Regions from separate parts of the Neobacillus sp. plas4 genome, predicted to be linked through region 1. Evidence: riboswitches for the same ligand, from Rfam matches in the RefSeq annotation. Region 1 holds a riboswitch; each other region holds the start of a gene.
What was found. Region 1 has a riboswitch for lysine ahead of dapA (4-hydroxy-tetrahydrodipicolinate synthase). Riboswitches for the same ligand answer to the same signal wherever they lie in the genome.

Region 1 (8,052 bases):
GAGTAGATTTATCATAGAAGTGATGCCAGTGCAGCACCTGGTGGAAAACCGCCTCGTCTATAAAACCGACAAAACCTAACCCTAGCAAGCAGCCAGATAATAGATTACGACCTAAATAATTCAACCGTTCATTACGACCTTTATTCAAAGGTTTCTCCTCCTATCCAGCATTTACCTACCAATTAGTTTAGCCTGTCTGAATAGGTTCCAAACCGCCTTTATTTCGTTGTGGAAATTCAATGAATGAATTGTTGAGATTGATTTTTAGAAAACAGTTAAAGAAGAATAGGGAGTAAATTCTATGGTAGAATGGAAAAATGGATAAAATTAAAAAAGTCAGGCGAGAGAATGAAACATTCCAACGTACTAACAGAAAAAGTCAAAGAAGATAATTACAAAGTAAATCATGCACCTGACTTTATTACCAAAAAAGAAATCGATGAGATTGTTACAAGCGGTGTTTCATATGAATATGCATTTGGTGTTATATTAGCTGCCGCATTCTGGCTTGATATCGTTGATAATAATCAAGATAAGGACTTGTTCAACCAATATTTTAAAAAGATGATTCATAAACTTGATGAAAATGAATTTTATGATAATCCATATTATAAAAACATCAAAATTCCAACGGTGAAAATTGGTAATAGTGAGCTAAAGTATGAAAACTACAAGTCTTTTGAAGGCTTTGTTTGTAATGATATTATCCAAACAAAAGAGGGAAGACAGATACCTCAAATCGGATTTTTTGATAAAGAATTTAGGTTTCCGGCTGTTTTAGAAAATGATCGAATTTGGATGACCATTACACCAAATGAGATCGAAACAATGAAAGAAGCGGTTGATGGTGCATTTGGTAATGTGCTTACATTTGGCTAGGCCTTGGGTATTATGCCTATATGGTTTCTGAAAAAGAAAATGTGGAAAGTGTCACAGTTGTAGATATGAATGAAGATGTCATTCAATTATATAAAAAATATGTATTACCGCAATTTAAACATGCTCATAAGATTAGGATTATCAAGGCAGATGCGTTTGAATATGCACAAAAACATACCGCGAATGGTAAATATGACTTTGTGTTTACCGATCTATGGCATGATGTTTCGGATGGGATTGACATGTATGTGAAAATGAAAAAGATTGAACAGCAGCATCCCAACACAGTATTTTCTTATTGAATAGAAAAGTCTATATTGTGCTATGTGTAAAAGGTTTTGATGATAATGAGGGACCATCACCAGGATGGTCTATTTTCATGCTTAAAATAAAAAAGCACCTGCCTAATTAAGACAGGTACTATGCAGCAATCTTATACAAATAGATTAACTTTACCAGCTTCTAGAACACTATTTAGAGTGGTCATTTCATCTTCGTTTAAAGGAATCAATGGTAAGCGGACGCCGCCAACTTGAATACCTTGTAAATTCAATGCAGCTTTAACCGGTGAAGGGTTTGGTGCAGCAAATAATACTTTCATGATTGGAAGAAGATGGCGATGTAAATCCGCTGCTTCTTGTACACGTCCATTTTTAAATAGTGTAACCATTTCCTGCATTTCATTGCCGATGATATGAGAGGCTACGGAGACAACTCCAGCACCGCCTATAGCTAAAACAGGAATTGTTAATCCATCATCACCGCTAAACAAAGTGAAATCAGCAGGTGTTTGGTTAATGATTTCAGCCATGTCATCTAAATTACCGCTAGCTTCTTTTATAGCCACGATATTTTGAATTTCTGACAGGCGGACTATAGTCTCTACTGACAAGTTTACTGCACTGCGCCCAGGGATATTATAAAGCATAACCGGAAGGGAAGTAGCTTCGGCAATAGCTTTAAAGTGTTGATACATTCCCTCTTGAGATGGCTTATTATAGTATGGAGTGACGAGCATAATCCCATCAACACCCGCTTCTTCAGCCTGTTTTGTTAAGTTAATAGAAGCTCTCGTGTTATTTGAGCCAGTACCAGCAATAACTGGGACTCTGCGTGCTGCAACGTCGACTACGAATTTAAATAAGGAAACTTTCTCCTCAGTCGATAATGTAGGAGACTCGCCGGTGGTTCCTGCAACAACTAATCCATCAGTTCCATTTGCAATTAAATAATTTACTAGTTCTCTAGTTGCGCCGTAATCAATTTCTCCATGCTGATCAAATGGTGTTACCATCGCTGTTAATACTTGGCCAAAATTCAATATACTCACCCTTTGGATAATTTTTTTTGAAAAATTAGAGGTGGATCAGGCCAACGAAAGATAACGCAAAAAAGCAGCAGCGAGGGTTCGCTACTGCAGTAGAAACATAATAATAAACCGTTCCCTTGCGTAAGATAGCCCTCCATATAGATACCTATATGACAATTCTGTATTTATTCAATAGCAGAACCAGCTTCAAGACAAATGAGATTCTATCCGCTTCGGCAAATTCCCCTTTCCGCAATCATCCCAGGACCTCATTATCCTCAAACTGCGTACTAATGGTCATTGCGCCTCTATCCTCACTTCAAAACGTAATGAAGTAAGAAAAATATTTAATTATTACTAATAATAACAGAAAATTCATTCTAAAACAAGCAAAAGACGGTGAGCAAAAAACGGTGCCTGTCACCGCTGCTTTTGCGGTGACACTTTTCGGTGACAGGCACCGCCCGTGGACAGTGTCCACCTCAGGCGGACACTTGTCCAAGAACTGATCTTTTATTTCATCTTTTTGATAAAGACTACTTTTAGGTAGTTGGATTCTGGGTAATGTTTGTTGGTTCTGAAGTCTTCAGGGAGTGAGAATTCTTCCAATATTTTATAGTGCTTGTTTGATTCCTTAAAGGCTATATCAATGAATCCTTTGAATTTTTCTATACCAAAGGAGCTGGAATTGGTTGAGGCCAGGATGATTCCATTATCCTCTGTTATCGAAATAGCTTCCTTTAACAGGTTTTTATAATCCTTTTCAGCGCTGAAGACAAACTTCTTTGATCTTGCAAAGCTTGGGGGATCAAGAATCACCACATCAAACAATAGACCCTTTTTCACCGCATATTTGAAGTAGTTGAATACATCTTCAACAATGATATCTTGAGCTGTCTCATCGATTTCATTCAAACGAAATTGCTCGATTGTTTTACTTTTACTTCGATTTGCAAGGTCAACACTGGTTGTTTTCGTCGCTCCTCCTAAGGCAGCAAATACGGAAAACACACCGGTATAAGAGAAGGTATTTAATACCCGTTTCCCTTTTGAATATACATCTCGTAAAGTTTTTCTAACATCCCTTTGATCTAAAAATACACCGACCATGGCACTGTCATTTAAATAAACTGCGATGTTGACACCATTTTCTTTCACAAGGATTGGGAAATCTCCTCGTTCACCTGCGACGAAGTCATCCTCTTCAATATATTTACCACTTTCATCAAATCGCTTTTTCTGATAAATGCCTTTATATTCCACGAGTTCCTTCAATGAGTCTATAATAAACTCCCTGAAATGGTAAATGCCTTTACTGTACCAGGTAATCAAGTAATAACCAACAAAGTAATCAATCGTTAAACCACCGATTCCATCACCTTCACCATTAAACACTCGGAATGCCGTTGTTTCAGAACTCCTATAAAGCGATTCTCTCTGATTGAAAGCAGACTTTAAGGTCTTTTCAAAAAAACTTTGATTGAACTTCTCATTTTCTTTTCGGCTAAGCACCCAGCCAATTCCCTTATTTTGCTTTCCATAATAGCCTTTGGCAATAAAGTTATTCTGTTCATCCACAAGTTTTATGGTTATACCTTCGTCAACTAAAACATCAGGATTACTAATGGTGTCCTTTGTTATAAGCGGGTAGCCGTTCTTAAATTTATTAACGAATTTTGATTTCACTTTTAAGCTGATTTCCGTTTTCATCTTTTCATCCTTACAAATGTATTTAGGTTAGTAACATTGTAAACAAACTTCTGGCAAATCAATCACTTTCGCTTAGCAAATTGCTACAACCTCTAATTGCTGCAATAAAGTATAATCATAACACTCTTTCCTATAGTAGCGCGCCTTCACAACAAAATAACAGCAAAAGAACCATCTTTTCAAACTACATGAAAAAAAGATCCAAACTATCTGGATCTCAATTTTTTTATCTAAAAAGTATTTTTTTTTTAGCAAGTTTTAAGGCTGCTAAACGTTCGACTTAATGGGTATCCGCAGTTAAGCTTGATTCATCTGGTCTTTTCCCGTTCTGCAATTCTGCAAGGGTCAAACCAAAGTCCATTTGCAGATGGGGGTAATCTTTGAATTGGCTCCAGTCACCGCCCCATTCAAAGCCTAATGCTTTGGCCAGTTCGACCACTTCGTTCCAATCACCTTTTCCGTTTTTATTCCCATCGTATTGCCTATCCCAAATGACCTCTTCGGAGGGAGTCTTGATCGCAAAATCAATGGCTAATCCATAATTGTGATAAGATTCTCCACCTTTTGCATGCGTGACAATATTTCCTTCGGCAGTACGGCCTTTTTCATAAAGTCGATTCTGGTCTTCGGCACTGCGAAAGTCATCCGTTATCATAATGACAATTCCCTTTGCGGCAGACTGTTGGATTAATTGGTCCGCCCGTTCCCTGACAATCGGATGGAGTTCTGTTGGCAAGGAAACATTTTGATTCCTATTTGAACCTGTGAAAGGGTTAGTTTCCATATGATTAATGAAAATGAATAATACAATAAGAATCAGAAATAATGGAATGAACGCTTTAAATTTAAATTTCAACGCAAAAACCCTTCCTATCAAAAATCTACACATGTACTATGACGTCATAAATAGAATCATTGTTTCAGATATTTCTCTGCCATTTTTTGGGCCAATATTATTATGTCAAAATTGTGACGTTTAAGCCCCTCCAATGTACCAAAATTCTTTCAAACATGACAAGTGTAACTTGTGACAACGTATTCAATTTTGTAAATTTAACGTGGTTACAAAACTACTATATTAAGATATTACTTATACACATTGGAAGAATTTCTTTGAAGGACGTGGATAAAATGATCAAACCAAAAATTGCATGGATTACAGACACAACTGCTTCTCTCAGCAAAGAATTCATTCAGCAGCATCATATACATGTAATACCATTACACGTAGTAATTAATGACACATTTTATAGAGAAACCATCGATATAACCGCAGAAGATTTCTATGATCGAATGAAAAATGAAGAAGGAAAGTTCCAGTCGTCCCAGCCAAATCTTGGTGAAATCGTTGAGCTTTATGAAAGGTTAAAAGAAGAATATGACTTTGGCATTGCGATTCACGCCTCAAGTACCTTAACCGGCACTTACCAAACTTCTGTTATGGCAGCGGAAATGGCTGGCTTTAAAATATTTGCTATTGATTCACAAACGGGTTCGTATCCTTTATCCTATTTAGTGAAAAAGGGAATGGAACTAGCAGAGCAAGGGAACGATGTCAGTGATGTGGTTGCTCAATTAAACAACATGCGTGATCAAACTAGATTATTTTTGGTTCCATCCAACCTGGATCAGCTACATAAAAGCGGCAGGGTATCGGGAGGTCAAAAAATACTAGCATCGTTATTTAGTATCAAGCCAATTCTATCCATTGAGGATGGAGGGGCAGCGAAGATTAAAGATAAAGTTCGTACAGAAAAAAAGGCATTCGCTTGGCTGGTGGATCATCTGAAGGCTGACGTAGATACCAAAAAGGTACAGAAAGTGGCCATTGTCCATGCGAACGATCGAACAAAGGCAAACGTTCTTCAACAATTAATTAACGACAATTTTCCTGCTATCGAGACAGAATTATTCATGCTCATTACCGTTGCAGGTGTGCATACAGGTGTGGGCACACTTGGACTTTCATGGGTTAATGAATAGAACAAAAAGAAGAGACACCAAATCCATAGGGAAAGGGTGTCTCTTGGGTTATGAAGTTAGTAATATAAAATTTCGTGGTCTTAGGCTACCCTAAAAACTCTGATTACTCATCTTCTGTATAAGCTTCGGTTGTCGTATCACGGCAATCCCAGCATTCACATCGATTTCTCTCCATGATTGACAATTCCGTTCCACAAGAAATGCAGACATCCATAACGACAGATTCCCCTTTCCAGTGAAATTTAGGTTCATGATATATATATTCATGAAGGGCAAATAGTAGTGCAAATAATACTCGACAAAAAATGTGGTAATCAAAAATATAATTGGATATATGTTAAGAAGTAAAACTTTGTGATAATAATGTACATAAGACAACGACACAGGGTAGTTAATGTAAAAAAATGGCTACATTATGTCCTGATTGTAAAATTATTAAAATTTGAATATAAAGAAACCAAGTGAAACAAATGTTTTTTTGAATAAAAAATAATTAAGGAGATGATGTAGTGAGCGAAATAGATAAACGAAACAGATTAAGTGAAGAACCATTTGCTTATCAAACAACAAAAAAAGGAACGGTAGTTATCTATTACCAAGGTAAACAAATAAAAATTATAAAGGATAGTGAGGCTGAACGTCTTCTAGCAAGAATTAAAGAAGTTGAAAATAATATAACAGAAGTTCAGTTATTGTTAGCTAAAATTACGGGTAACTTTAAACGGGGTAATGAGAAAACCGGTAAAAATAAAAGACACTAAACTAATCCTTTACTTCGTAAGTCGACAAATAGAAAAAAGAAGAGAAGCTGCTTGCTGTAATTAATAGGTGCTTTACTTGAAAAAGAACAACAAAACCAGATAAGAAAATTCAGGCGGCAAAAATGGTTATGTTAAGTCTACTTGCAAATACATTTGAAAGATGTTATGCTTTAGAAGAATTATTTTTGTTCGGTGTAAAAGATAGTCTAAGATTAACTTTTCGTCTTGATGATCACTGAGTGCAAGGATAGTAACACATTGTGTGCAAAGCACACAGCAGGAGGAAACAAAATGGAACAAGGTAAAGTAAAATGGTTTAATGCAGAAAAAGGTTTCGGATTTATCGAGCGTGACGGTGGAGAAGACGTATTCGTTCATTTCTCAGCTATCCAAGGCGAAGGTTTCAAATCTTTAGACGAAGGTCAAGCAGTTACTTTTGACGTTGAGCAAGGTCAACGTGGAGCTCAAGCAGCTAACGTGCGTAAAGCTTAATTATAAGTCAAACTCGAGCAGGCTCTTTATAGAGTCTGTTTTTTATTTAACTTAAAGGCAAGGAACCCTACTCACGAATGAGTAGGGCAAATGTAAACAGTAAATCAAATGGTAAACAAAGTGTATCACAAAATCACGAATTCTCCTAAATAACATTTTAGAGAGTGACTTAAATTGATATTTTTTTGTGTGATTCAATTTATAGACAGCTTGAATTTAAGAGGATTGGCAGCAGCAGCAGCCTTATGGTTATTAAACCTCAACCTGTGCAACCTTCACTGTCCAGTTAAATGGATCTTCTTTTTTACCAAGCTGGATTCCAGTCATCTCATCATAAATGTCTTGAGAGAGGTGTCCAATTTGATTATCGTTAATGACGATTGTTTTGTCTTTCCATGTTAATTCGCCAACAGGTGAAATAACAGCAGCGGTTCCTGCTCCGAAGACTTCCTCTAGTTCGCCGCGTTCATGTGCCGCAAATACCTCTTCAATTGAGATTCTTTCTTCACGAACAGTGATATTCCAATGCTTTAATAATTGAATAACTGAGTCACGGGTAACACCTGGCAGAATACTTCCAGTTAATTTTGGTGTAACGACTTCGCCCTTAATCTTGAAGAAGATATTCATACTGCCAACTTCTTCAACGTATTTATTCTCTTTCGCATCCAGCCATAGAATTTGTGCATAACCAAGTCTATCAGCCTTTTCTTGTGCTTTCAGACTAGCAGCATAATTGCCTGCGTTCTTCACATGGCCCACTCCGCCAATGACTGCCCGGACATACTGCTCTTCTACATAGATTTTAACAGGATTTAATTGGCTGCCATAATAAGCTCCTGAAGGGGAGAGGATGATGAGCAATTTATATTCTGCAGCAGGACGTACACCGAGATAGGCTTCCGTTGCAATAATAAA
Region 2 (8,052 bases), 2.3 Mb from region 1:
GGATGAGACCGTTACAACCTGGGTTTTGAATGAGGAAAAATATGATTTAGTTGCACTTGCTCAGCCTATTCATCAGCTGCTGGTTAAGGCCTGCAGCAGGCAGTAAAATCCAAGTGTAAGAAGGGGAGGGAGTCTTTTGGAATACTTAAAATGGTCTTATCAAGACGGGATAGCGACAATCGCCATCGAACGTCCGCCGGCAAACGCCCTATCAACAGGATTATTAAGGGAATTGTCAACTGTTCTAGACGAGATCGAACCTAATACTGACATCAAGGTGATTGTCATTCATGGGGAAGGTCGATTCTTCTCAGCGGGTGCGGATATCAAAGAATTCACAACCGTTTTTTCTTCAGAAGGATTTGCGAATATTGGAAAGTATGGCCAAGCTTTGTTTGAACGGATGGAGAAATTCCCCAAACCAATCCTTGCGGCTATTCATGGTGCTGCACTTGGCGGCGGCTTAGAGCTGGCAATGGCATGTCATATCCGTTTAGTGGGAGAAAACACGAAACTTGGCCTGCCAGAACTACAGCTCGGCTTAATCCCAGGGTATGCTGGTACACAACGACTGCCTAAATATGTCGGAGTGGCACGGGCCGCAGAAATGCTATTTACCTCTGAACCAATCACAGGATTGGAAGCGGTTCAATTTGGTTTGGCGAACCATGCATATCCAGAAAACGAAGTGTTGGAGCAAGCATTGAAAATGGCAGGTAAAATTGCCAAGAAAAGCACTGGTTCATTAAAAGCTACAATCCAACTATTAAATTATGCAAAAACCGAAGAGTTTTATGAAGGCGTGAAAAAGGAAGTTGAGCTGTTTGGAGAAATATTTGAAACACCTGATGCGAAGGAAGGAATTCAGGCATTCATTGAAAAAAGGGAGCCTCACTTTAAAGGTGAATAACTTCTATTCTTACTAGAAGTTACCAATAAATTTTTTTGCTATAAATATTCTTAATCTTGGGAACAGAAATAATCTTTGCATTTTAGGAGGGAAAACATGAACATTTATGTACTTTTGAAAAGAACATTCGACACTGAGGAAAAAATCACCATTGCTGGCGGAAAAATTAATGAGGATGGAGCAGAGTTTATCATCAATCCTTATGATGAATATGCAGTTGAAGAGGCGATCCAAGTCCGCGATGCCCAAGGCGGTGAGGTAACGGTTATCTCCGTTGGTACGGAAGAATCCGAAAAACAATTACGTACAGCCCTTGCAATGGGTGCGGATAAAGCAGTGTTAATTAATACGGAAGACGATGTAGAAAGCGGTGACCAATTTACCACTGCAAAAATCATAGCTGAATATCTAAAGGATAAAAATGCTGACCTTATTTTAGGTGGAAATGTAGCCATTGACGGTGGTTCTGGCCAAGTTGGTCCACGTGTAGCTGAATTGTTGAACATTCCATATGTAACAACTATAACTAAGCTGGAAATTGATGGTACAAACGTAACGGTTACCCGTGATGTTGAAGGTGATTCTGAAGTAATCGAAACGAGCCTGCCGTTACTCGTTACTGCTCAGCAAGGGTTAAATGAGCCGCGTTATCCATCTTTACCAGGAATCATGAAGGCAAAGAAAAAGCCTTTAGAGGAACTAGAATTAGATGATTTAGATCTAGAAGAAGACGATGTCGAAGCAAAAACAAAAACAATCGAAATCTACTTACCGGCTAAAAAGGAAGCGGGAAAAGTTTTATCTGGAGACTTAAATGATCAGGTAAAGGAACTTGTAAACCTTCTTCACTCGGAAGCAAAAGTCGTTTAATACTTATTTACGTAAATTTTCAGAATACTGTTAAGCAAAAATTGATTTGCAGGAGGTAAAGGGATGACTAGAAAAGTATTGGTATTAGGGGAAACACGTGACGGTTCTTTACGTAATGTTACGTTCGAAGCAATTGCTGCTGGAAAAACAGTGGCAGAAGGCGGAGAAGTTGTAGGGGTTTTAATTGGACAGAATGTTAGCGCTTTATCTGCAGAAATCGTTCAATATGGTGCGGACCGTGTTGTTGTGGTAGAGGATGAAAAGTTAGGTCAATATACTTCTGATGGTTTTGCTCAAGCATTACTAGCTGTACTTGACCAAGAAAAACCAGAAGGGCTTGTTTTGGGACATACATCTCTTGGGAAAGATCTTTCTCCAAGAATTGCTGCCAAACTATCTTCTGGATTAATTTCTGACGCAACAGCTGTTGAGGTTGCAGGTGGAAATGTTGTCTTCACTAGACCAATTTATTCAGGAAAAGCCTTTGAAAAGAAAATTGTTACAGATGGACTTATTTTTGCAACAGTAAGACCAAATAATATTGCACCACTAACAAAGGATGAAAGCAGAACTGGTGAAGTGGCTTCCCTTTCTGTTGAAATTAAGGACCTTCGTGCCATTATTAAAGAAGTAGTAAGAAAAGCGAGTGAAGGTGTAGATTTAAGTGAAGCAAAAGTTGTTATCTCAGGCGGACGCGGTGTAAAAAGTGCGGAAGGCTTCGAACCTCTAAAAGAACTCGCCAATGTCTTAGGCGGCGCTGTTGGAGCTTCACGTGGTGCTTGTGATGCGGACTATTGCGACTACTCCTTACAAATTGGACAAACAGGTAAGGTTGTAACACCTGACTTATATATTGCCTGCGGAATTTCTGGTGCCATCCAGCACTTAGCGGGTATGTCTAACTCAAAGGTAATTGTTGCAATTAACAAAGATCCTGAGGCAAATATCTTTAAAGTAGCGGATTACGGTATTGTTGGTGATCTATTTGAAGTGGTGCCACTTTTAACAGAAGAATTTAAAAAGCTTAAAGTTCATTCTTAATGTCAATACTAGATAAGGTGAGCGAGCAATCGCTCGCCTTATTACATAGAATATCAAAAGAAATTTAGGGAAAATTACATGCGAGACAGATTATTAGCATGATGATTTAAACAATGCTATACTTTCGTTAGTAATTAGTAATTTTTTAGGAGGCATAAACAAATGGCTATTTCAAACGTAACCGATTCAAATTTCTCTGCCGAAACAGGCTCTGGTCTTGTACTTGCAGATTTCTGGGCTCCATGGTGTGGACCTTGTAAAATGATCGCTCCAGTTCTTGAAGAACTTGATTCAGAAATGGGCGAGAAAGTTAAAATCGTGAAATTAGATGTAGATGATAACCAAGAAACTGCTGCAAAATACGGCGTTATGAGTATCCCTACATTATTAGTGTTCAAAAATGGCGAAGTAGTTGACAAAGTTGTCGGCTTCCAACCAAAAGACGCATTAGCAAGCGTATTAGAAAAGCACGTATAAGAAAGAAAAACCTTAGCTGGATTTGTTCTAGCTGGGGTTTTTTATTTTTGAAAGACCGGGTTAAACATAAAAATTTTGGCACCCTGTTGATTGAAGCGGAAATCAACAGGTCAGTTTTAAACAGCCAATGGAAAAAGATTAGGCTTTTCTTTATTCGCTTAATCATTTAAAATTTTAGGATAGATAATTAAGAGACGGGGAGGAGCAGCTGGAATGAATGAAAATATTAAACAAAAATTAACACTGCTGCCTGATCAGCCTGGCTGCTACTTAATGAAAGACCGTCAGGGAACGATCATTTATGTAGGAAAAGCAAAAGTACTTAAAAACCGAGTTCGCTCTTATTTCACTGGCTCGCATGACGGGAAAACATTACGGCTGGTCAATGAAATTGAGGACTTTGAATATATAGTTACCTCATCCAATATTGAAGCACTGCTGCTTGAATTAAATTTAATCAAAAAATATGATCCAAAATACAATGTCATGTTAAAGGATGATAAAACTTATCCGTTCATCAAATTGACAGCGGAAAGACACCCGAAACTTATCATTACTAGAAAAGTAAAAAAGGATAAAGGCAAATACTTTGGTCCATATCCAAATGTCATGGCAGCTAACGAAACAAAAAAACTGCTTGACCGAATTTATCCCTTACGAAAATGTTCAACGCTTCCGGACCGGGTTTGTTTGTACTACCATTTGGGTCAGTGTCTGGCACCTTGTGTGAATGAGGTACACGATGAGGAATACAAGCAAATGACAGACGAGATTACCCGTTTCCTTAATGGCGGATTTAAAGAAATAAAGAATGAACTGACGGAGAAAATGACGAGTGCTTCGGAAGAATTGGATTTTGAACGTGCCAAGGAATTCCGAGATAAAATTATTCATATCGAAACCATAATGGAAAAGCAAAAAATTACGATGACGGATTTTACAGATCGTGATGTATTTGGCTATGCAGTCGATAAGGGCTGGATGTGTGTACAGGTTTTCTTCGTACGCCAAGGAAAACTAATTGAACGTGACGTCTCGATGTTCCCGTTTTACAATGAGCCGGAAGAAGAAATTCTCACTTTTCTTGGTCGATTTTATGAAAAATCCAATCATATTAAACCTAAAGAAGTTCTTATTCAGGATGAAATCGATTTAACGATTGCCGAACAGCTCCTTCAAGTGAAAGTTCTAAAGCCGCAGCGCGGTCAGAAAAGGGACCTTGTTAAGATGGCGATCAAAAATGCGAAAATTGCATTGGCTGAGAAGTTTTCACTGATTGAAAAAGATGAGGTAAGAACGATAAAAGCGGTTGAGAATCTTGGTGAACTTATGGGAATTTATACCCCTCATCGAATCGAGTCATTCGATAATTCGAATATTCAAGGGACAGACCCTGTATCCGCCATGGTTGTATTTATCGATGGCAAGCCGAACAAGCGTGAATACCGAAAATATAAGATCAAATCTGTTACGGGTCCTGATGATTACGAATCCATGCGTGAAGTAACAAGAAGAAGGTATTCGAGGGCACTTAAGGAAGAACTGCCGCTGCCAGATTTAATTCTTATAGATGGCGGTAAAGGACATGTTGAGGCTGTCAGGGATGTACTCGAAAATGAGTTAGGATTAGATATTCCGTTAGCTGGAATGGTGAAGGATGAGAAGCACCGGACTTCTCAGCTTCTCTATGGAACTCCGCTTGAAATTATACCACTTGGCAGAAACAGCCAAGAGTTTTATTTATTACAAAGAATCCAGGACGAAGTTCACCGTTTTGCGATTACCTTTCATCGTCAAACCCGCTCAAAAAGCGCATTTCACTCCTTGTTGGATGACATTCCTGGTGTAGGGGAGAAGCGAAAAAAGCAATTGCTTAAAGAATTTGGCTCTGTTAAGAAAATGAAAGAAGCCACTTTTGAAGAGTTTAGGGCAATTGGGATTCCTGCACCTGTAGCAGAGGAATTAATGAAAAAACTTCAATCATAGCAATGGTCTTTTTACAATAATCTTAACAAAAACAGCCTTGTAAGAAAAAATTGGCTATGCTATAATGAGTGAAAATTTAAATTACTATCACTTTTTAATACTGAAGTGAAGGTAGAGGTGCGAGCTTCAATAGTAATGATTCTGAGAAGGATGAGCTTCTGGGAAGAATCATGAAAGGGGATGTTCGCCGAAGTGAAGAAAGTCTCATTTCTTTCTTTGCTGGTCCTGCATTGAATAAATGCCGGATTGTCAAGACGATTGTCTTGGAGAGCTATCTTACATTGTAGACGCAAGAATTTTTTGTGTATGTTAAACAATGAGATGCCCTCTCATTGTTTTTTATTTTTTACGGAAAGATAATGATTCTTAATCTACAAGTGAAAGCAGGGGAAAAAGATGGGTTTAATTGTTCAAAAATTTGGCGGCACTTCGGTAGGAAGTGTGGAAAAAATTCTAAATGTAGCAGGGCGGGTAAAAGCAGAAACAGACCAAGGAAATCAGGTGGTAGTCGTTGTCTCAGCAATGGGAAAATCAACAGATCATCTGGTCGGCTTGGCGAAAGAAATTTCTGGGCAGCCAAATAAACGCGACATGGATATGCTGTTAAGCACTGGAGAACAGGTGACCATATCATTATTATCAATGGCTTTAAATGAACAGAAATTGCCTGCGGTATCATTTACTGGCTGGCAGGCTGGTATTTTAACAGAGCCTGTCCATGGCAATGCACGTATTACAACGATTCATGCAGAATCCGTACAGAAACAGCTGGACGAAGGTAAAGTCGTTATTGTTGCGGGATTCCAAGGGATCACTGAAGATGGCGAGATTACCACACTCGGCCGTGGCGGATCTGATACGACAGCGGTAGCACTTGCGGCAGCTCTTAAAGCGGATAAGTGTGATATCTATACGGATGTAACTGGGGTATACACCACTGATCCAAGATATGTAAAGAGTGCACGTAAATTAAAATCAGTGTCTTATGATGAAATGCTTGAACTTGCTAATTTAGGTGCGGGGGTATTACACCCAAGAGCAGTAGAATTTGCAAAAAATTATCAAGTACCACTTCAGGTACGTTCGAGCTTGGAGATAGAAGAAGGAACAGTGATTGAGGAGGAAGCATCGATGGAACAAAACCTTGTAGTTCGTGGAGTGGCATTCGAAGATGAAATTACGAAGGTGAGCGTACTGGGTCTCGCCAATTCTTTAACAAGTTTATCTACAATCTTTTCAACGCTTGCGGAAAACCATTTAAACGTTGATATTATCGTGCAAAGTACAACAGAAGCAGAAACAGCGAATCTTGCCTTCTCGATTAAAACGGATGACCTTATAGAGACGTTAAATGTCCTTGAAAATAACAAGGATGTACTTAACTATGAGAGACTTGACGCTGAAAATAAATTGGCTAAAGTATCAATTGTCGGTTCAGGCATGATTTCAAACCCTGGGGTCGCAGCACAAATGTTTGAAGTCCTTGCAGCCAACGGGATCCAAATCAAAATGGTCAGCACCTCAGAAATCAAAGTTTCAGTCGTCCTTGAAGAAAAACATATGTTAAAAGCAGTAGAAGTACTACACCAAGCATTTGGTCTTTCTGCGGTCAGCGAATAAAGAGAAAAAAAGCTTTCATCTATTCGATGAAAGCTTTTTTAAAATTTTTTAAAGTGTATCTTTTCGATCCCATTTGACGGTGAATTGTACTTTATTTGCTTTTTTTACTGGGTGTTCGAAGGTTTCGGTGATGGCTTGTTTTTGGAGTTCGATTTGCTGGGCAAGGAAGCCTGCTTCAATTTGAAAGTAATGTTCCGCTTTTGATTTGACTCGAGAGACAATGAGCGGGCTTGTTAGTTCAAGTTCGATTTCATTTTTTCGCTCATTTTGTAATTCGAGCTGCCCCCAAGAGGCTTTTGTGAAAAAATCAATTACTTCATCAAGAGTGTTTAATGGGTGCTTGCGCGCTAATCGTTTTCCGGCCCAGTAAAGAATTTCGGGAGTGTCTTTTCCTAAGATTTCTGGCAATACAAATTCCCTAATTAATTCATAGCCAAACAACGAAATATTTTTTGGTTCGTCCGAATGTAAATTAAGTTCGACGACATTACTATCTTTCATATAGCTTCCCCTCTTTCTACCATTCTATTATATACAATTATGGCTTCCGATAAGAACACTTTTTATCGTGATGTGTGTAAAGCATTAGAGTAATAAAGGATTGTTATTTTGCAATATAATAGCCTGTCTTTCATCATAATTATGTTTTCCAAAAACGATGGAGGGCTCCCGGATAATTGTAAAAAATGTTAGGAATTTTATTGGGTTTCATACAAAATAATCCCAATTACTAGAAAAGAAACTTATAATTTAATATAATATCAATATATTTTAAAAATTTTATTTTTTTAAAGTTTTTGTGTATACGTTTTCTTGACGCTCTATGCGGATGAGAGTAAAATGGACTTGTCACATAATTGTCACAGTGGTGCTAAGTTTACTAACTATTAAAATGAACTGTAAGTTAAAAAGGGCTTAACATCATTTTAAAAATTCAAGGGGGGTTAATTATGGCGGGGAATCGTGAGTTTTTGAATCGAAGATTGCATTCATTACTAGGAGTTATTCCAATAGGTTTATTCCTTGTGCAGCATCTAGTAGTCAACCATTTTGCTACAGGAGGACCGGAATCCTTTAACAAAGCTGCAGGTTTTATGGGGAACCTACCTTTTAGAATTATCCTAGAAACAGTAATTATTTATTTACCA
Region 3 (8,052 bases), 1.8 Mb from region 1:
CTTTAAACATTGCGGATATGGTTAACAGAAGCCGAGGAGAATATGCTTATACAATGATTGACATTGATAATAAAGTAAATGGTGATGTTATTCCGGCTTTAGAGGAAAAAATCAAACAAATTTCCGGAATGGTAATCGCTCGGATTATTTAATCATATTTCTAATAAAAATGGAGCCAGGTTTCAATACTGGCTCCATTTTTTATGGTTTTTTTGTATATAATCACTGTAATAAATTTAACGTCCGTTTTAGGAATTCCCTCGTACGCTCTTGTGTTGGATTATTGAAAATTTGTTCTGGGCTTCCCTCTTCTGCGATAACTCCCTTGTCCATAAATACAACCCGGTCCGAAACTTCTCTTGCAAATTCCATTTCGTGGGTAACAATTAACATCGTAAGTCCAGATCCTGCAAGTTCCTTCATTACTTTTAGAACTTCTCCGACCATTTCTGGATCAAGAGCTGAAGTTGGTTCATCGAATAACATCACATCTGGTTCCATCGAAAGTGCTCTGGCAATCGCCACGCGCTGTTTCTGACCCCCGGAAAGCTGCTTTGGCTTCGCATTAATATACTTGTCCATCCCAACCACCTTCAAGTACTTCATCGCTACTTTTTCGGCCTCTTCTTTAGAGCGTTTTAATACCTTCACTTGCCCTACAACACAGTTGTTTAGCACATTGTGATTGTTAAATAAGTTAAATTGCTGGAACACCATACCCAAATGCTTCCGATAGTCCGTTGCATTATGGTTGTCATCCAAGATATTTTCACCATGATAGATAATTTGTCCGCCGCTTGGTTTTTCTAAAAGATTAATACAACGAAGAAGCGTCGACTTACCAGATCCTGAGGAACCGATGATGGTGACAACTTCCCCTTTTTTCACCGAAAAATTAATGTCTTTTAATACTTCATGTGTTCCAAAGGATTTGTTAAGGTGCTGAATATCAATAATCTTTTCCATATTCTCCCCTCCTTATTTTTGTAATGGTTCGTTTCCAATCATCGTATAGTTGTCAGATCCATCTAATCGCTTTTCAATGTATAGCAATATTCTTGTAACAATAAAGGTCATGACAAAATAAATCATACATGCTACGAAAAACGATTCAAAATATCTAAAGTTATTACCAGAAATTGATTTTGTCACGAAGTATAGTTCTGTAACGGAAATAACATTCAGAACGGATGTATCTTTAATATTAATAACAAATTGATTTCCTGTTGCAGGTAGTATATTTCGAATCACCTGTGGCAATACCACATTCCACATCGTTTGCAGATGATTCATTCCAATTGCATGCGCTGCTTCGAACTGTCCCTTATCAATTGAAACAATCCCACCACGGACAATTTCCGCCATATAGGCTCCTGTATTAATCGAAACAACAATGATAGCTGCTGCAAAAACATTCATATCGATACCAAATGCTAGCGCAGAACCATAATAAATTACCATTGCTTGTACAATCATCGGTGTTCCACGGAAGAATTCAATATAGATGGATAGAATTGCGTTTATCACGTTTAATAAGGCTTTTTTTGCACCGCGTTCAGGCATTGGGATGGTGCGGATTACCCCTGCTGCTAATCCAATTGCTGCTCCAATAATCGTTCCAATTAGAGAAATCAATAGTGTTAACCCAGCGCCACGAAGGAACATAGGCCAGTTTTCTGCAATTATTTTTATGACCCACTCAAGACTCATCTTTTATCCTCCTCTACCTTATAAAACCGACTGTATCCTTAATACAGCCGGTTTTGACATTTCTATTCTGCAGCTGGTTGATTCTTAATAGCTGTATCCATAATAGTTGTACGTTCTTCTTCTGAAATGCCCTTTAAAACTTCATTAATTTTTTCTGTTAATTCACTGCCTTTTTCAAGACCGACAGCAATGGCCGTATCATCTGGGGAAGTTTTAAATCCTTCTTCAAATTCAACCATTACGTAGTTTTCATTTGCAGCGGATGCACTAATTCCTTCTGGACGCTCTGATACATATCCATCAATCATCCCTGATTCAAGAGCTACCCTCATTGCTGGGAAGTTGTCCATCGCCGTTTTCTTGTCTACCCCTTTAATTTGATCAATCACTGAATAGTGGAATGTATTTAATTGAGCTGTAACTTTTGCTCCCTTGAAATCTTGGATAGAAGTTGCACCTTCGTACTTGCTGCCTTTTTTCACGACCATTACTAAATTTGAAGTATAGTAATTATCCGAGAAGTCAATGGTCTCTTTTCGTTCTGCTGTTGGTGACATACCAGCGATAATGGCGTCAATTTTACCAGAAGTTAAAGCTGGTACTAGGCCATCCCACTCTGTTTTAACAATTACTAATTCTTTTCCTAAACCTTCAGCGACTTTTTTGGCGATTTCTACGTCATATCCGCCTGCATATTCTGCAGAGCCATTGATTTTAACACCACCGTTGGAATCATCGTTTTGGGTCCAGTTAAAAGGAGCATACCCCGCTTCAAGCCCAACCTTAAATGTATTGTCTTCTGATCCCTTAGAATCAGAACCATTACTTGTCCCGCATCCTGTTACTAGTAGAATAGTAGAAACCAACAAAACTAAAAGTACCTTTACCTTGTTTCTCATCCTGTTCTCTCCCCCTGTTTTTTAAATTCTAAAACAAAAAACGACCTGAGATAAACTCAGGTCGTACTATCCATAGTTGCCCTTAAGTCCCCTCTTTTATCCCATGAGATAGCACAACCCAATAAACCGGAGAGTTTATTGAGACAGTCCTGCAGCTCTTAACTACAGACCCAGCATGTAATACCGAGAATATTACACACTTCGGCGACATTTCCTTCTCCATAGCATCATTGCTTCTCAAACTCCGCTAAAGACTGTTAAATACCGCGCCTCTACCTCACTGCAAAAAAGTGAGGTCTTATTTAATTGTATTCTTATTCTACAATACTATTCAGATAACCGTCAACTTGTTTCTATTGCCTTTATGAAAGTAACCCAAAAATGTCGGCTTTGTAAAAATGATTTAAAGAGCCTTAACATCAACAAAGCAGACTTTTTAATATAGATATATTATTCTATCATTTAATAACTTTGTATTATATTATTCTTTAACTGATGGCATTTCGTTAAAGAACGTTACATCCTCGATAGGAAGACGCGTAGTAGGATGTCCTGGTTTCGTTGCTTTTCCGATAGCAATGAGCATAACCGGCACAAACTGCTCGGAAATTCCGAACGCTTCAATGAACTTCACTTTATCGTACCCACCCATAGGTACAGTGTCGTATCCTTTGGATCGGGCGACAAGCATGAGTTGCATCGAGACAAGTCCTCCATCAGTATATACGATTTGGCGAGCCACTTCAGGAGGCAAGTTTGAGTACATGCTGACTGTTCGTTCAATGAATGATTTAGCCGTATCAGCCGGCATAAAACCTGCTTCAACAGCCTGTCCATAAATTTTTTCGGCTTTCTTGTAGCTTTCCACATCACCTAGTACCGCAATAACAGCAGAAGCTTCGACTACTTGTTGTTGGTTAAACGCGATAGGCAAAAGCTTTGTCTTCAACTCTGGTTTATCGATAACTAGAAAACGCCATGGTTGCAGGTTCGAAGACGAAGGAGCCAAAGTTGCCAGCTCCAGTATTTCAGACATTTCTTCACGTGAGATCTGCACGGTTGGATCGTATGCACGAACGGATCGACGTTCCCGAATAACATCTAAGAACATTTGCTGTTCGAGCTTATCTAAAGTTTGAGAGTTTGACATAATAATTCCTCCTAGTAATGACATGATAGTTTCGTTCAACTCTACTATGAGCACTTAAGAAAATTATTTTAATAGTAATGGTTTTTAACCCTATCATGAACAATGTGGTAAAAAATACAGCTACCATTAATGTTTGTATTTATACTAGGTAACCTTACTCAGATTGAATCCAATTGTCAAAAGTAATGCATTTGTAACTTTAACCATTAAAATAAGATGATTAGTAATATAGTCGTGGCAAATTTTTGATAAATTCATATAAATATTAATAGAAGATATTTTTAGAAAAACTGGTGGTGTTGATATTGGAACCTAAATGGCTGGATTGGGCGAAACAGCTTCAATCCATTGCGCAGGCGGGATTAACATATTCAAAAGATGTTTATGACTTGGAGAGATTTGAATTAATAAGAAATATTAGCGTTGATATTTTAGTTCATTACACAGATATGGACAAGCATGTAATCAAAGATTTATTTGCAGGTGAAACAGGTTATGCAACTCCTAAGGTTGATATTAGGGCTGTTGTCTTTAAAGATGATAAAATTCTTATGGTCCGTGAAAATACCGATGGGAAATGGGCATTACCTGGCGGCTGGGCTGACATAGGACATACCCCAAGTGAAGTCGCTGTTAAGGAAGTAAAAGAGGAATCTGGATTTACGGTGAAACCGATTAGAGTAATAGCTGTAACCGATAAAAAGTGCCACCCACACCCTCCGTCTGCTTTTCATGTTTACAAAATCTTTATCAAATGTGAAATAATTGGCGGACAGCCGGCTACAGGGATCGAAACAAGTGAAGTGAAGTTCTTTGCAGAAACCGAACTGCCACCTCTATCTATAGCTCGGAATACAAAATCACAAATTGAGATGGCCTTTAAATACTTAAAAAATCCCCTTGAAGCCGTATATTTTGATTAAGTTTATGATGAAAAGGTTCCTGCTACCTTTTATGCTCCTCCTTGTCCGAAGTTGACACAGCTTCAGACACATCCTTGCTTTTTTGGCTCCTTCGTGTCCGATGTTTACTTTACTTCGGACACGAACCTGATTTTTTTGATCCTCCGTGTCCGAAGTTTACTCGACTTCGGATATTACCTGTTTTCTTTTATTAGCATTATATTCTTCCATATTTAAGTTTTAACCTGGACATTCATATAGACCTCTCCTCCTCACAAAAGCTGTATCATGATCCCAGTTTTATCATCTGAACGAAGATTATTGCTTTTCTCATATTGTTCTAATTCCATCGAATATACTGGTAAACCGATTGCTTGTATCTTTTTAAATGTTTCTTCCATTGAAAATTTCGGATAAAAAAGACCATCTGTTATTAATAATAATGTTTTGATTTCACTGATATTTACTTGACCATGCTGGATAAAATTTAAAACCTCTTTTTTTCCATTAGCTACAGTGTAACCATTTTCCTTATTAGCTAATGAACGATTAAAGATTAGCTGTTGAGTACGATCCTGATAATACTCCTCATCTGGAATTGTAATCCCTTGCTTTCTTTGTTCCTCACGCCATGCCTTTGCTCTATAACTTATATCTTTTACTGTATCCCTTGTTAAGGCTTTTATGGTTCCGTTTTGATACTCAGCTATGATCATACAATCACCAAGCTGAGCATAAGAAATCTTTCCGTCGTTTTCTATCTTTATAATTGCAGCGCATGTTGACCAAAGATTTTCATATTTTTCCTGATTCACCTTGTATTTTTCCATTTGCTCTCTCAACATTTTATTAGCTGCCACGATTCCTTCCACTAATGAAAGGTTCCTTCTGTAGAGACTTAAGAAATAATTTTTAAATAAATTTGAGGCTAAATATGCACCGCTCAGTCCGTTTTCATCTTTGAATGGAATTATTGGAGTTGCCCCATCAAAAACCCCATAAAGATTTAACTTTTCATTTAGAACGATTGAATCCTCACTTACAACTTTATTAGGGGCAGCACTTAAAAAAGACTCAACTTTCATTGGTTGACCACCTTCCTTCTTTAAATTACAGGAAATCGATTAAGCAAATTACGATAGTATATGATTTAGAAGAAGCAGTATTTCTTGATTAAATTGAATCGATTCACTTGTTGCTGATAACAGTTCCGTCGAAACAAAATTAAGCACAGCGAAAACGTAAACTTAATAATATTAATTTATTAATTAATAATTTTAATATTTATTAAAGATAAAATTAACTTTCCTTATTTACCATTCTGTTTAATTGATATATAATCAAATCAATTAAAAGGAAGGAATTTCATTATGGCTTATAAAGTAATTACAAATTGTCCTGTCTGCAGCAAAACATTGAAGATAATGAAACTGCAGTGCTCTCATTGTCACACTACGATTGAAAATGAGTTTGAATTATCCAAATTGGCGTCATTATCAAAGGATCAGCTACATTTTGTGGAAGTATTCTTAACTTGCAGGGGGAATATCAAAGAAGTTGAAAAGGAACTGGGAATTTCATATCCAACGGTCCGAAGCAAGCTTACTGACATCATTTCATCCCTTGGATATGTGCCGAAGAAGAAAAATGAGGTAGACGAGAAAAAGGTTGTCACCATGTTGGAAAATGGCGAAATCACTCCAGAGGAAGCCATTAAGCTTTTAAAAGATGAATAAGGAGGAATTGACCATGAAAGAGGAAATTGCAAGAGTATTAACTTTGGTGCAAGAAGGGAAAATTGAAGCCGATAAAGGATCAGAACTGATTCAAGTATTAAAAGAGAAAGAAGAAGCAGGAAGCATACTAATGGAAAAGCCGACTAAATATGTAGATAAAACATTAAAAATTCGTGTTGTATCAGATGAAAATGATAACGTTACGGTCAATTTGCCAATAAAACTTATTAAGGTAGTATTAATGGCTGGACATAGCATCGCAGCAAGTATTCCTCAATCAGAAAAATATGTAAAGAATCTTGACATTAATCTAATTATTGAAGCAATCGAAAACGAATTGGATGGCCAAATTGTTGATGTTAAATCCGCAAACGGAGATACCGTTTCTGTCATCATTGAATAGTGGATTGGCTTATGCTGCATATAAAAGTGAAAGCAAAAGAAGTTCGGTTTACCATCCCAATTCCTTATGCCATTTTAACCATTTGTATTTCAATTTTGTGTTCAAAATTTTTACATCAACATGCAAACAAATGGACAAAAGAACATTTTGAAAGAAAAAAACTTGACTTTACTATTCCAATGATAGATAAAGAAATGCTAAAGCCAATCATCAAGGAACTGAAAAACCATAAAGGAATCGTGCTGGTTGATGTCAAAGCTAAGGATGGGACTGAGATTACGGTTAGACTATGAATTTTATAGAATACACCAGTCACTGACCAGCTTTTTCGACGCGGGAGATACCGTAACAACCCATTTTTTGAACGTTCATCATATAGAAAAAGATCCCAAATAATATTCCTCTAATGACAAATAAAAACCACACAATCATATTTAGATTTAAAGTAAAAAACAATAAGTGCCAGGCACCAACCTAAAATGGTTAATGCCTGGCACTTTTTTGCTTTTATTAATTTCTATACATTCAGTAAGACTTAAGTCGTAGAAAAAATTCAGTCTCCTCAAATCAATATAAATATGGGATATTTAGGTAGCAGAATCCACAGATTACGTTGATACCCAATAAGTCCTGTGAATTTTTTTCAAAAGGCGGTGTTGATTCCATGCAAGTGAAGAAATTGTAAATTTTCTATTGTTTAATAGTAAATAATGGATAATATTTACAGAATTGTGTTAAAATTCTATTGGACTTTCTAACTATATCAAAGGAGCGATATACCTATGTCAATTTTCACGAAGTGGGCTTTTCGTAACAAAGCCGCGGTCTCATTAATGACAATTTTGATACTAATCATTGGAGTCGTTAGTTATTTTCGGTTACCCATGGAGTTTTTGCCTTCGGCAGATAACCCGCAAGTAACCATTATCACAATGGGTCAAGGAACTGACTCAAAAACAATGGAAAATGAAGTTACATCATCAATCGAGCGGGCTGTTACTGGAATTAAAGGAAAAAATTCCATCTATAGCTCAACAGGAGACGGCTTTTCAAAAGTAGATTTATTTTTTGAAGCCGGTTCGGACATGAAACAGGCAAAATTAGATGTTCAAGAGGCATTATCAAATGTGGCACTCCCAGCTTACATATCCAAGCCAATCATTTCGCAGCTAAATACCTCCATGATTCCTATCTCCAACATTGCTGTAACCTTTAAAGATGGCCTTACGACCGAAAACCTTGAATTGGTTAA

Region 2: linked by a shared signal. The riboswitch ahead of AC2TFD_RS23420 (aspartate kinase) and the one ahead of dapA (4-hydroxy-tetrahydrodipicolinate synthase) in region 1 are both predicted to bind lysine.
Region 3: linked by a shared signal. The riboswitch ahead of AC2TFD_RS12800 (transporter substrate-binding domain-containing protein) and the one ahead of dapA (4-hydroxy-tetrahydrodipicolinate synthase) in region 1 are both predicted to bind lysine.

The regions. Positions count from the first base shown of each region.
Region 1 is NZ_CM170152.1:763,703-771,754, forward strand. It holds gene AC2TFD_RS03685 (DUF2243 domain-containing protein) at 1-148, opposite strand, end outside; gene AC2TFD_RS03690 (hypothetical protein) at 310-879, shown strand; gene AC2TFD_RS03695 (spermine/spermidine synthase domain-containing protein) at 900-1,181, shown strand; gene dapA (4-hydroxy-tetrahydrodipicolinate synthase) at 1,313-2,200, opposite strand; lysine riboswitch at 2,328-2,507, opposite strand; gene AC2TFD_RS03705 (class I SAM-dependent rRNA methyltransferase) at 2,702-3,898, opposite strand; gene AC2TFD_RS03710 (M15 family metallopeptidase) at 4,179-4,682, opposite strand; gene AC2TFD_RS03715 (DegV family protein) at 5,030-5,881, shown strand; gene AC2TFD_RS03720 (hypothetical protein) at 6,391-6,642, shown strand; gene AC2TFD_RS03725 (cold-shock protein) at 6,934-7,134, shown strand; gene AC2TFD_RS03730 (branched-chain amino acid aminotransferase) at 7,387-8,052, opposite strand, start outside.
Region 2 is NZ_CM170152.1:4,636,652-4,644,703, reverse strand. It holds gene fadR (fatty acid metabolism transcriptional regulator FadR) at 1-106, shown strand, start outside; gene AC2TFD_RS23445 (enoyl-CoA hydratase) at 137-910, shown strand; gene AC2TFD_RS23440 (electron transfer flavoprotein subunit beta/FixA family protein) at 1,007-1,780, shown strand; gene AC2TFD_RS23435 (electron transfer flavoprotein subunit alpha/FixB family protein) at 1,844-2,821, shown strand; gene trxA (thioredoxin) at 2,984-3,298, shown strand; gene uvrC (excinuclease ABC subunit UvrC) at 3,512-5,284, shown strand; lysine riboswitch at 5,389-5,566, shown strand; gene AC2TFD_RS23420 (aspartate kinase) at 5,681-6,904, shown strand; gene AC2TFD_RS23415 (YslB family protein) at 6,953-7,405, opposite strand; gene AC2TFD_RS23410 (succinate dehydrogenase cytochrome b558 subunit) at 7,855-8,052, shown strand, end outside.
Region 3 is NZ_CM170152.1:2,570,878-2,578,929, reverse strand. It holds gene AC2TFD_RS12815 (phosphoglycerate dehydrogenase) at 1-152, shown strand, start outside; gene AC2TFD_RS12810 (amino acid ABC transporter ATP-binding protein) at 223-966, opposite strand; gene AC2TFD_RS12805 (amino acid ABC transporter permease) at 979-1,710, opposite strand; gene AC2TFD_RS12800 (transporter substrate-binding domain-containing protein) at 1,773-2,609, opposite strand; lysine riboswitch at 2,711-2,892, opposite strand; gene AC2TFD_RS12795 (nitroreductase family protein) at 3,091-3,759, opposite strand; gene AC2TFD_RS12790 (NUDIX hydrolase) at 4,065-4,682, shown strand; gene AC2TFD_RS12785 (protein phosphatase 2C domain-containing protein) at 4,934-5,746, opposite strand; gene AC2TFD_RS12780 (DUF2089 family protein) at 6,032-6,397, shown strand; gene AC2TFD_RS12775 (hypothetical protein) at 6,411-6,800, shown strand; gene AC2TFD_RS12770 (hypothetical protein) at 6,812-7,093, shown strand; partial or broken gene AC2TFD_RS12765 (ABC transporter permease) at 7,140-7,244, opposite strand; gene AC2TFD_RS12760 (efflux RND transporter permease subunit) at 7,583-8,052, shown strand, end outside.